Regions from separate parts of the Ruegeria sp. BHSA118 genome, predicted to be linked through region 2. Evidence: riboswitches for the same ligand, from Rfam matches in the RefSeq annotation. Region 2 holds a riboswitch; each other region holds the start of a gene.
The links. A riboswitch is a leader RNA that binds a small molecule or an ion and turns the genes downstream of it on or off. The one in region 2 is predicted to bind cobalamin.
Positions count from the first base shown of each region.

Region 1: another riboswitch for cobalamin. It lies ahead of AC2FNN_RS12215 (DUF1636 family protein); the one in region 2 lies ahead of AC2FNN_RS04325 (DUF1636 family protein).
Region 3: another riboswitch for cobalamin. It lies ahead of AC2FNN_RS20200 (hypothetical protein); the one in region 2 lies ahead of AC2FNN_RS04325 (DUF1636 family protein).

Region 1 is NZ_JBXWSM010000035.1:33,611-37,185, reverse strand. It holds gene AC2FNN_RS12225 (carbohydrate kinase family protein) at 1-636, shown strand, start outside; gene AC2FNN_RS12220 (D-lyxose/D-mannose family sugar isomerase) at 653-1,318, shown strand; cobalamin riboswitch at 1,418-1,614, shown strand; gene AC2FNN_RS12215 (DUF1636 family protein) at 1,713-2,069, shown strand; gene AC2FNN_RS12210 (ABC transporter ATP-binding protein) at 2,066-2,839, shown strand; gene AC2FNN_RS12205 (ABC transporter substrate-binding protein) at 2,856-3,575, shown strand, end outside.
Region 2 is NZ_JBXWSM010000008.1:28,079-31,653, forward strand. It holds gene cobN (cobaltochelatase subunit CobN) at 1-475, opposite strand, end outside; gene cobW (cobalamin biosynthesis protein CobW) at 479-1,534, opposite strand; gene AC2FNN_RS04325 (DUF1636 family protein) at 1,536-1,907, opposite strand; cobalamin riboswitch at 2,000-2,206, opposite strand; gene AC2FNN_RS04330 (SLC13 family permease) at 2,434-3,575, opposite strand, start outside.
Region 3 is NZ_JBXWSM010000101.1:7,863-11,437, forward strand. It holds gene AC2FNN_RS20190 (DNA polymerase III subunit gamma/tau) at 1-817, opposite strand, end outside; gene AC2FNN_RS20195 (protein-tyrosine phosphatase family protein) at 989-1,501, shown strand; gene AC2FNN_RS20200 (hypothetical protein) at 1,493-1,900, opposite strand; cobalamin riboswitch at 1,992-2,213, opposite strand; gene AC2FNN_RS20205 (alpha/beta hydrolase family protein) at 2,347-3,204, shown strand; partial or broken gene AC2FNN_RS20210 (ribosome small subunit-dependent GTPase A) at 3,244-3,575, opposite strand, start outside.

The sequences.
Region 1 (3,575 bases), on a different contig from region 2:
TTTGTTGATGAAAACACCGCGGGCCGGATGTTGCTGCCCGAAGACATGCCCGATCAGCTTCCTGCTGTCTCGGCCCTGTATCTCGGCGGAATCAGCCTTGCGTGTGAACCTTGCGCAGATGCATATGCCGCCCTTCTGGACCGCCACGGTTCCGACCGGGCGGTGATGCTGGACCCGAATATCCGCCCGGATTTCATCAAGGATCAAACCCGGTTTCGAACGCGTTTGAACCGCATGATCTCGCGTGCGGATATCGTCAAGGTTTCAGACGAGGACCTGGACTGGATCATTCCGGGTGCTGAATCCGAAGCCGCGAAAGCGTCCGTGCTGTTGCAGGCGGGTCCTTCCATTGTCATCGTCACGCGTGGCAGCGACGGGGCGCACGGTTACCTGGCGGATGGTTCCGAAGTCTCGGTTCCTGTGAAGCCCGTTGAAGTGGTCGATACGATCGGCGCAGGTGACACGTTCAACGCCGGTGTCCTGACCGAGCTCAGCCGCGCAGGGCATCTGACCAAGTCAGGTCTGCGCGGATTGACGGTTGAAAGCCTGCAAGCAGCCATGGAACTGGGCGCTGAAGTGGCGGCTGTGACCGTTTCCCGAGCTGGGGCGGAACCCCCCTGGGCGTACGAACTTTGATCTGCGGGATGGCATGATGAAACGATCCGAAATCAACCGTATCAAGACCCGGGCACAGGCGTTCATTCAGTCCTTCGGTACCGTGTTGCCACCCTTTGCGGATTGGTCGCCCGAGAAAATGCGCAGCCCACTGGCCGAAACGATCCGCAGCCGCGGGCTGGGATGGGACATTACCGATTACGCCCAGGGCCGTTTCGATGAACTTGGACTGTTTCTGTTCACTCTGCGCAATGGTGAGGCGAAGGATCTGAAATCCGGGCGCGGGATGCTCTATGCGGAAAAACTGTTGATCTCGAAAGAAAATCAGCTTTCTCCGATGCACCGGCATATCATCAAGGCAGAAGACATCATCAACCGGGGCGGCGGCGATCTCGTTCTGGAAATCCATGCGTCGGATCCAAACGGTGGCGTCGACCGCGACAACCCGGTGACCATCCCAAGCGATGCCTGCCCTGTAACCTTGCAACCCGGAGAGCACTTGCGGCTTAAGCCGGGGCAAAGCGTAACTCTGATGCCCGGCATCTGGCACGCTTTCTGGGCCGAGCACGGCGATTGCCTTATTGGCGAGGTATCGACCGTGAATGACGACCGTACGGACAATGTGTTTGAAAGGCCAATCCCACGGTTTTCAAAGGTCGAGGAAGATACCGAGCCGGATTTTCTTCTTGTATCAGACTATTGACACCGTTCGGTCCGGGCTGGCGCAGCAGGGTCGCTGGCTCAACCGTTGCAATTCCGTCCGCCATCCTTTCGCCTGCCGCTTGACAAGCCTGGCATAGCCGGACTAGCTGAGCAGGATGGTTCCGTAAGGGATGAAAATGGGAACACGGTGCGGCGCTGGAATGTGCCAAGTCCGTGACTGCCCCCGCAACTGTAAGCGGTGAGCGACGCCACTTCACCACTGACCCGTAAGGGTTGGGAAGGTCGGCCAAGCAACGACCCGCAAGTCAGGAGACCTGCCATCGCACTATGAACCAACCTGAGGCGGGGCGTCTCGGAAGGAGGCTTGATGGCGCGTTTGCGTAATATCCGGGTATGTGCCCTCTGTCTGCATCTGGCAAACGACGGAGACGGCAATGACCTGCTATTCTGATCACTACGTTCTGATCTGTTCAACATGTCAGGGGACGATGTCTGCCGAAGCCGCGCAAGACGCGCTGGATGCCCGGTTGCCTGATGGTTTTGAAACCCGAATGGTGGCCTGCATGGCAGGTTGTGAACGGGCCATGACCGTCGGATTTCAGGCCCCGGGCAAAGCGCAATACCTGTTTGGCGATATCACGACATCCCGCGACCTGTCTGCCCTGGTCGAATTCGCGATCCAGTTCGGCGACAGTGACGATGACTGGACCAGCGCCTCGGACCGCCCCCCTGCCCTTTTCGCAAAGACCTTATCGCGAATTCCCGCGTTGCCATCCGGGGGGTCATCATGAGTTTTCTGATTGCAGAGAATTTGGAATATTACGCGCTCAATGGCGACATCCTGTTGCAGGACGTGTCCTTTCGTCTGGAAGAAGGATCAATTCTGGCAATCGCCGGGCCGAACGGCGCCGGCAAGACCACTCTGCTGAAACTGCTGTGCGGGATTGAACGGATTGCGTTGGGCGATGTTTGGATAGAAGGACAAAGCCTTCGGACCCTGTCCGCTCGCCAACGCGCCCGCTCCATTGCTGTGGTCGGGCAGCAGGAAATGCCCGACGGGCGGATGCGCCTGCAAGACTACGTTGCTCTGGGGCAAATCCCGATTCAGGGCGAACGTTCGGTGGCTCAGCACAAAGCTGATCTTGAACGGGTGCTGACGACGACCGAACTGTCGCATTTTGCCAACAAAACGATGGGTCAACTGTCCGGCGGAGAACGTCAGCGCGCACATATCGCGCGCGCGCTGGCCCAGAACCCGTCCTTGCTGTTTCTGGACGAGCCAACCAACCATCTGGACCCCGATGCCAAGGGGCACATGCTGTCTCTGGTCGCTGATCTGGGGGTAACGGTCGTCATGATCGTCCATGATTTGGTCATGATCCCGGAATTCGCCACCCATGTGGCGTTGATGAAAGCCACGCGTCTGACGGGGTTCGGGCCTGTTGGCGAAGTTCTGACCCCAGACCGGGTACGTGAGACATTCGGCGTGGATTATCTGTGCTTTCAGCACGAAGGCCGCATGATCCCCGCACTGGACATCCGAAAACGGAAACTGTCATAATAACAGGAGCTTACATATGATGCAGAAACTCTGGCCGGTGGTTGTTTTCGCTGGCTTGACAGGTGGCGCGGCAGCGGAAGCCGTCACCGTGGACAATTGCGGCGAACCGCTGGTTTTTGACTCGGCACCGGAACGTCTGGTCGTGCATGATATGAACATGGCGGATATGGCCTTTGCGCTCGGCCTTCAGGACAAGATCGTGGGTCTTACCGGGATTACGGGCTGGTATAAAACCAGCCCTGACTTTGATGCTCAGCGCGGCGACATCCCAGAGCTTGCCCCCAAATACCCGACGATTGAAAACCTTGTGGCCGTCGAGCCCGATCTGTTTTTTGCCGGTTGGTACTATGGCATGAAACCCGGCGGAGATGTCACGCCCGACACGCTGGAACCCTTTGATATCAAAACCATGATCCTGACCGAAAGCTGCGTGCATCTGGACAAGGATCGCCCCGAGGCCAGTATGAACCTGTTGTTTGATGACGTTCTGCGCCTGGGCAGGGTCATGCAAGTCGAAGACAAGGCCGAGGCGCTGGTTGCCGGCTGGAAGGACAAGTTGTCCGCCATTCAAGCAAAAACAGCCGATCTGGAAAAGCCCCGCGTATTCCTGTTGGACGGACCGGCCGATGCTCCGTTTACCGCCGGCAAGTTCGCCATTCCCGATGCAATGATCGCAGCCGCGGGTGGTGAGAACGTGACGCATGATCTGGATACCAGCTGGGGCCGCACGTCATGG
Region 2 (3,575 bases):
GCGCCAGCGCCGCCTGTGCCGCGACCTCGCCGCCGGTATCGCACAGATGCGCTAACCGCCGCAGGGTCGAGACCGGCAGGGTGGAATAGTCATCCAGCCGCGTATCCTCGCGCCCGTCGGCGGGCAGAACCGCCAGCGCGATGCCCCTGGCTTGTGCCAGCGCCAGAACCTGCTGCAACCCATAAGGCCAGTAGGGCACCCCGCCGATCAGCCGGATCAGAATGCCCTTGGCGCCTTGAAGCGTCTGTTCGACATAGGTATCGACCGACAGCGGGTGTTTCAGCGCCGTCAAATTCGCCAGCCGCAGGGTTGGCGTTCGCCCATCCGGTCCGCCACCACGATGCCAGCCCGCCGCGAAAGCGCCAAGGTCGCTGTCCGAGAAGGACAGCACCACCAGATCCGCCGGGCTCTGGCCCAGATCGGTCGGGGTCTCAGTTTCCTCGAGCCCGTGGCTTTCGCGAAAGACGACGTGCATGGCTTACTCGGCAGCCTCACGCACACCCACGAGGATTTCGCGGATTTCCGCCTCTTTGATATCGTCATGCTCGGCGATCACCACCAGGCGCGAGCGGCGATCCTCGCCGGGTTCCCACGGGCGGTCATACTGGTGACGCACGCGCGCGCCCACCGCCTGAACCAGCAGGCGCATGGGCTTGCCCTGAACGGCGGCATAGCCTTTGACGCGCAGGATGTTCAGTTCATTGGCCAGACGTTCGATATTTGCGACCAGTTGGGCCGGATCGGTCTGCTCGGGCAGCTCGACGATGATGCTTTCGAAATCGTCATGCTCGTGATCGTGATGGCCGTCGTGATGCGAGGGCCGGGCGTCCATGTCATCCTCGGCGGCGGCCTCCAAACCCAATACGACGCGCACGTCCACGGCACCTTCGGCCACTTCGACGACGGGCAGGGGGCGTGGCGCCTCGGCGGCGATGATCGCGCGCGCCTTGGCCACGCCTTCGGGGCCTGCCAGGTCGGGCTTGGTCAGCAGGATGATGTCGGCGCAGGATATCTGATCCTCGAACACTTCGGACAGGGGCGTTTCGTGATCGATCGAGTCATCGGCCATGCGCTGGGCATCCACCGCTTCGACATTGGGCGCGAAGCGACCGGCGGCCACCGCCTCGGCATCGGCCAAGGCGATCACGCCGTCCACGGTGATCTTCGAGCGGATGTCGGGCCAGTCGAACGCCTTGAGCAGCGGTTTCGGCAGGGCCAGACCGCTGGTTTCGATCAGGATATGATCCGGGCGCGGCTCCAGCGCCATCAGGGCCTCGATGGTGGGAATGAAATCATCTGCCACGGTGCAGCAGATGCAGCCATTGGCCAGTTCCATGATGTTTTCCGCCGGGCAATCAGGAATGGCACAGGATTTCAGGATGTCGCCATCGACGCCCACATCGCCGAACTCGTTGACCACGACAGCAAGGCGCTTGCCCTGTGGGTTCTGCATCAGGTGACGCACCAAAGTGGTCTTGCCCGAGCCCAGAAAGCCGGTGATCACTGTGACGGGGAGTTTTTCGAGGTTCGACATGTCAGGCTCCAATCGGGGGAATGCGCGAGGCACAGTTCTTGCGAAAATGTTCAGGGCGTTCGCGCCATTTCACCAAGCCATCTTCAGTGGCCAGATACTTGGTCGCGCCGTCGACGATGACGTCGACATGATCTGTTTCGTTCAGGTTTTCATAGACGAAGGTCCAGCGGCCCGGTCCGCGCAACACGATTGAACAGCCTTGATCACAGTTTGACAGGCATTCAACGGCTTTCAGGGTGACACCGTCGGGCAGGTCCGCCTGTTCCAGAGCCTTGTGCAACAAAGCGCCCGGGCGTTGCGCGTCATCTTCGACAGGCAGGCCGCGACGGCAGGTGGTACAGACCAGCAACTCGACTGGTGCGGTCTCGGTCATGTCTCTCATCCCCCCAAATCCTCTTCGCGGGGGACGGGGTTTCATGCGGGCCACGGATGGTCATGGACCCGACACCGGAACACCCCGCCCGGTTTCAACTTCGGTTGTTGGCAGGTCTCCCGGCTTGCGGATGCCAGAGGCGGGCCTCTGTCGGATGTCCCGCCTTCCCGGCTTTCGGGCCAGTGGCATTGGGCATCCTCTCCGTTCACGGTCGCGGGGGCGGCTGCGTTTGGCGGCAAGACCGTTGACGCATTCCCTTTTCATCGGCTGTCACCGACACCAACGAAAGGGACATGCGGCACCGCTGGCCTGCTTGTCAAGCGAGTCGCGCGCAACAATGATGCAGAGGCATGGAAAGCGACCTGTGGGCGTCGATGGGCGGCATGTTGTGCCGGGGTCCAGCCTGAGATGAGCCCAGCGACCAGCGATGACTCAGCAAGGGTCGTTCATTGTGATGAACGGGTGCCTCGACTGAACCTGTCCCGATGATGGGAAAAGACCGCCGAACACCTCGGATCCTCGTGCGCTAATAGATGACGTTGATCATGAGCAGCGAGACGACCAGAAACAGCGCCGTCATTATTCCGCCGGAGCGGACGAAATCCATCACCTTGTATCCGGCCGGACCCATGATCAACGCGTTTACCTGATGGGTTGGGATGATGAAGCTGTTCGAGGTCGATATCGCGACCGTCAGGGCAAAGACGGCCGGGTTTCCACCCGCCGCCACCGCAATCGATACCGCCAGCGGCACCAGCAGAACCGTCGCCCCCACATTGGACATGACCAAAGAAAAGGCCGTCGCCAGAATGGCGATGCCGGTTTGCAGCGACCAGAGCGGCCAACCGTCCAGAATTATCATGATCTGCTGCGCGATCCACGCGGCCGTGCCTGTGTTCTGCACGGCTTGTCCCAAAGGTATGAGGCAAGCGAGCAGGAATACGGTGTTCCACCCGACCGCGCGGTACGCCTCGTCCACGCTGAGCACACGGGTCAGCATCATGCCCACCGCGCCGGTAAGAAGACAGAGTGAAAGCCGGACATCCGTGAACAGGATCAAAGACAGCGAAATGGCGAAGAATGCCAGGGCCCAGCCGACTTTTTGCGGCCTCAGCTCGTCCTGGGGAAAGTCCGTTGTCACAACGACGAAATCCGGATCTCGTTTGATCCGCATCAGGTTGTCCCACCTGGTATGTGCCACAAGCATGTCGCCCGCCTGAAACTTTTCGAGCCCGATCTGAGTGGATTCGTGATCCTCGGTCTCGACATGGCTCAGCGTCTCTTCGCCGCGGTGAATGGCAAGCAGCGACATCCCGTAGGTCTTGCGAAACAAAAGCTCGCGGGGGCATTTGCCGATCAGCTTGCTGTCGGGCGTGACGACCACCTCGGCCACGCCTGCATTGGTTGGGGCGAACTCTTCGACGAAAATGTCCAATTCCGGAAGAACGGTCAGCCCGTATTTCTCGGCGAATTTCTCGACCTCCCAGCGGCGGCCTACGATGGCCAGCCGGCACGGAGCCGCAATTTCCGCTGTCAAAACCTGAACCATCGAGGTTTTACCGCGATAGAAGGTGGAAATGATGTACAGGTGGTTTTCGTGGTTGATGTCGGCCAGAATCTCGCCGACCAATGGGCTGTCCTCGGGCACCACGACTTCGAACACGTCGG
Region 3 (3,575 bases), on a different contig from region 2:
CGGCATCGCCGCGCAGGATCATATCCATAAGGTCCAGAACCCGGCCACGGTCTGCCAGTCCAAGCATTGCACGGACCTGATCGGCGGTCGTCTCGCCAGCCCCGTGCGAAATCGCCTGATCCAGCAACGAGGTCGCATCCCGGGCCGATCCTTCCGCTGCTCGGGTGATCAGCGCCAGCGCGTCTTCGGCGATCTGGGCGTTTTCCGCCTCGGCGACCTTGCGCAGCAGGCCAATCATGTCTTCGGGTTCGATCCGGCGCAGGTCGAAGCGCTGGCAGCGGGACAGCACAGTGACAGGCACTTTGCGGATTTCCGTGGTTGCGAAGATGAACTTCACATGCGCGGGCGGTTCTTCCAGCGTCTTGAGCAGCGCGTTGAACGCGCTGGTCGAGAGCATATGAACCTCGTCGATGATATAAATCTTGTAACGCGCGCTGGCGGCGCGATAGCGGACACTGTCAATGATCTCGCGGATATCATTGACGCCCGTACGGCTTGCGGCGTCCATCTCCATCACGTCGACGTGGCGGCCTTCCATGATGGCCACACAATGTTCGCACTGACCGCAGGGTTCGGTTGTGGGGCCACCGGTTCCGTCGGGTCCGATGCAGTTCATGCCCTTGGCGATGATCCTTGCGGTCGTGGTTTTGCCGGTGCCGCGAATGCCGGTCATGATGAAGGCCTGCGCGATCCGGTCGGCCGCGAACGCGTTTTTCAGGGTGCGCACCATGGCATCCTGACCCACCAGATCGGCAAAGGTTTCCGGGCGATATTTGCGGGCGAGAACCTGATAGGCGGGGCGGGAGCTGTCTGTCATGTCTTCTCGTTGGGATTCGGTGCTTGGGCACAGCGTAGTGGCCACCGCTGCCCGCGTCCACAGCGTGGCGCGATGATTTTTGATTTAGAAACGAGTCGCTTTCGCACTAAACTGCATCAGCGGATTTAATGACTCATTTTTGTAAAGAGTTCTTTGGGGAGGACAGGATTCATGTCGCAGTTGGTTATCTACGCCCTGCAAGTCGGTGGCGGAACGCTGGCACTGACCTCGATGCCCGGACGCGGCGGAGATTATTCCATCGATTTGGATACGATCGCAGCCTGGCAGCCGGGGCTTGTTGTTTCGATGACGACGGACGTCGAAATGCTTCAGGACGGGGCGCAGGAATTTGGCAGCGATATTCAAAGCCGCGCCAGCCGATGGGTTCACCTGCCGATCGAAGATTTCGGCGCGCCGACAAAGGCGATTGATGACGCGTGGCCGTCCGTCAGCGCCGCGGCCCGACACGCGCTGTCAGGAGGAGGCCGCGTATTGGTGCACTGCCGTGGGGGATGTGGCAGGTCAGGTATGGTTGTCCTGCGGCTGATGGTTGAATGCGGTGAGCGCGCGGACACAGCGCTGCAACGATTGCGGGCGGTGCGTCCCTGCGCCGTCGAAACGGATGCGCAACTGGCCTGGGCCTCGCAGCGTGCCCAGGCACCGGTCAGTCTGGACTCAGATTGAAATCTGCGCGGGCGGGCAAACAGGTTTTCGAGGCCGGATCGTGGAAACTTCGATCATCGCGCAAGGTGGGGTTTTCACGACGCCCGATGGCATCGCACTGATCGTGTTTCCGAAGATCAGGTCGGCGTAGCCGTTCAGCGGCTCAATTGCGGCTTCGGGCTGCGTCCCGCAAAAGACACGAATACTGTCTGATTGCGCGCGGAAAACTGCGTGACATCCTTCGGTGCAATGTGACAGCTCACTGCTGCCATCAATCTCGAAATCGTCACTTGTGGCCGAGGTCGCCTGGGCCATGGCTTCGGATATCGAGCGCGCCAGCCGCGCCAAAGCGGGGCAGGTTTTACCCGTCCGCTGACATACTGTTGCACTGAATTCATGTGTTTTTGTCTTCCAGATCATCCTGCGCCCTCCGCGCTTGGTGGACAGGATATTGGGGGCAGGTGGGACAGCGTGATGCCGTCAGGACCTGCCCGGACACCCCGCCCGAGTTTCGGTTTCGTTTCCGATGGCAGGTCTCCTGACTTGCGGGTCATGGCTTTGCCGACCTTCCCAGCCTTCAGGGCCAGTGGCGTTTCGGCATCGCTTACCGCTTACAGTTGCGGGGGCAGTCGCGGAATTGGTTGTTGCCTGCATGACCAGACATTACCGCACCGTGTTCCCTTTTCATCCCGACCCCTTGTGGAGGCCGGAAACCATCACACAACCGCTAGCGTTTGAGCGCGCATCGAGTCAAGCCGATCTTTTGACCGGACGCTTGGTCATGCTGGATACGATGTCGGTTCGTGCATAGTGTCGAGGGTGTTGAGGTTCGGAAACCGGATTTACCAAGCGCAAAGCCAGAGATCATGTTGGACACAGAGCAAACGGTATTGACCGAGGAGTTTCGCTTTCCGTCCGGGCAGAAAACACTGTCTGCCCGGTTGTACAGCCCGCAGACTTCGCCAGAAATCGTCGTCGTGCTGAACAGTGCAACGGGTGTGCCGCGCGATTATTACCGTCATTTCGCACGATGGCTTGCTGCCGAGCAGGGTATGGCCTGCCTGACCTATGACTATCGCGATTACGGGCATTCCTTGACCGGCCGTCTGAAAGATTCGCGTGCGACCATGGCGGATTGGGCCTTGATCGACATGCCCGCGGCACGGGCGGAAATGCGCAGACGGTTTCCCGATTCGCAGCATTGGACCATCGGCCATTCGATCGGCGCGATGCTGGGACCTGTGCAGCCGGATATCGATCGGATTGACCGGATGATCTGTGTGTGTTCGGGGCTGGTAACCCTGGGCGACCACCCGTGGCCCTATCGTGGTTTGGCAGGGTTGTTCTGGTATGGTTATGCCCCGCTTTTAGCCCGAGCCCTTGGCTACCTTCCCGGAAAGGCGATCGGGTTTGGCTCGGATCTGCCGGCATCGGTCTATTGGCAGTGGCGCAAATGGTGTACGGCGCCTTTGAATTATGTGCTTGAAATCGGGCATGAGTTACCTGCGGCGCAGTGGAAGGATTCTGGAACGCCCGTGGATTTGTTCACCTTCGTGGACGACCAGATGGTGCCGCCGGAAGCGGTTTGGCGGCTTGCGGATCTTTACGGCCCCGATGCCAACCGCCACCTGCTGAGCCCCGCCGATTTCGAGTTGCCTGAGGTTGGTCATATCGGAGCATTTGCCCGTCGCAATGCAGCGGTTTGGCCGCGACTGATCGCGTGATCAGACGCGGCGCAGGACGGGCCGGGCACCGACCAGCCATCACCGGTTGCAAAGTTTCTTTTCCTTCATGACGCCACGGACCATCTTGCCGAACGCTTTGTCCCGCGCCCGGGACTGCGCGACGGTTTCAGAGTTGCGCTGATCTTCGCGCCGCAGCTTGCGCCACCGGTCCAATCGAGCCGGATCAAGCGTGCCGTGGCTGATTGCCTTTTGCACGGCACATCCGGGCTCGGAGTTGTGCTGGCAATCCGGAAAACGGCAGTCCCGGCTCAACTCGGCAAGGTCCGAGAAAACGTCGTCGATCCCGTCCTGAGCGTCCAGCAGGCGCAATGCACGCATTCCGGGTGTATCGATCAACCAGCCGCCGTTGC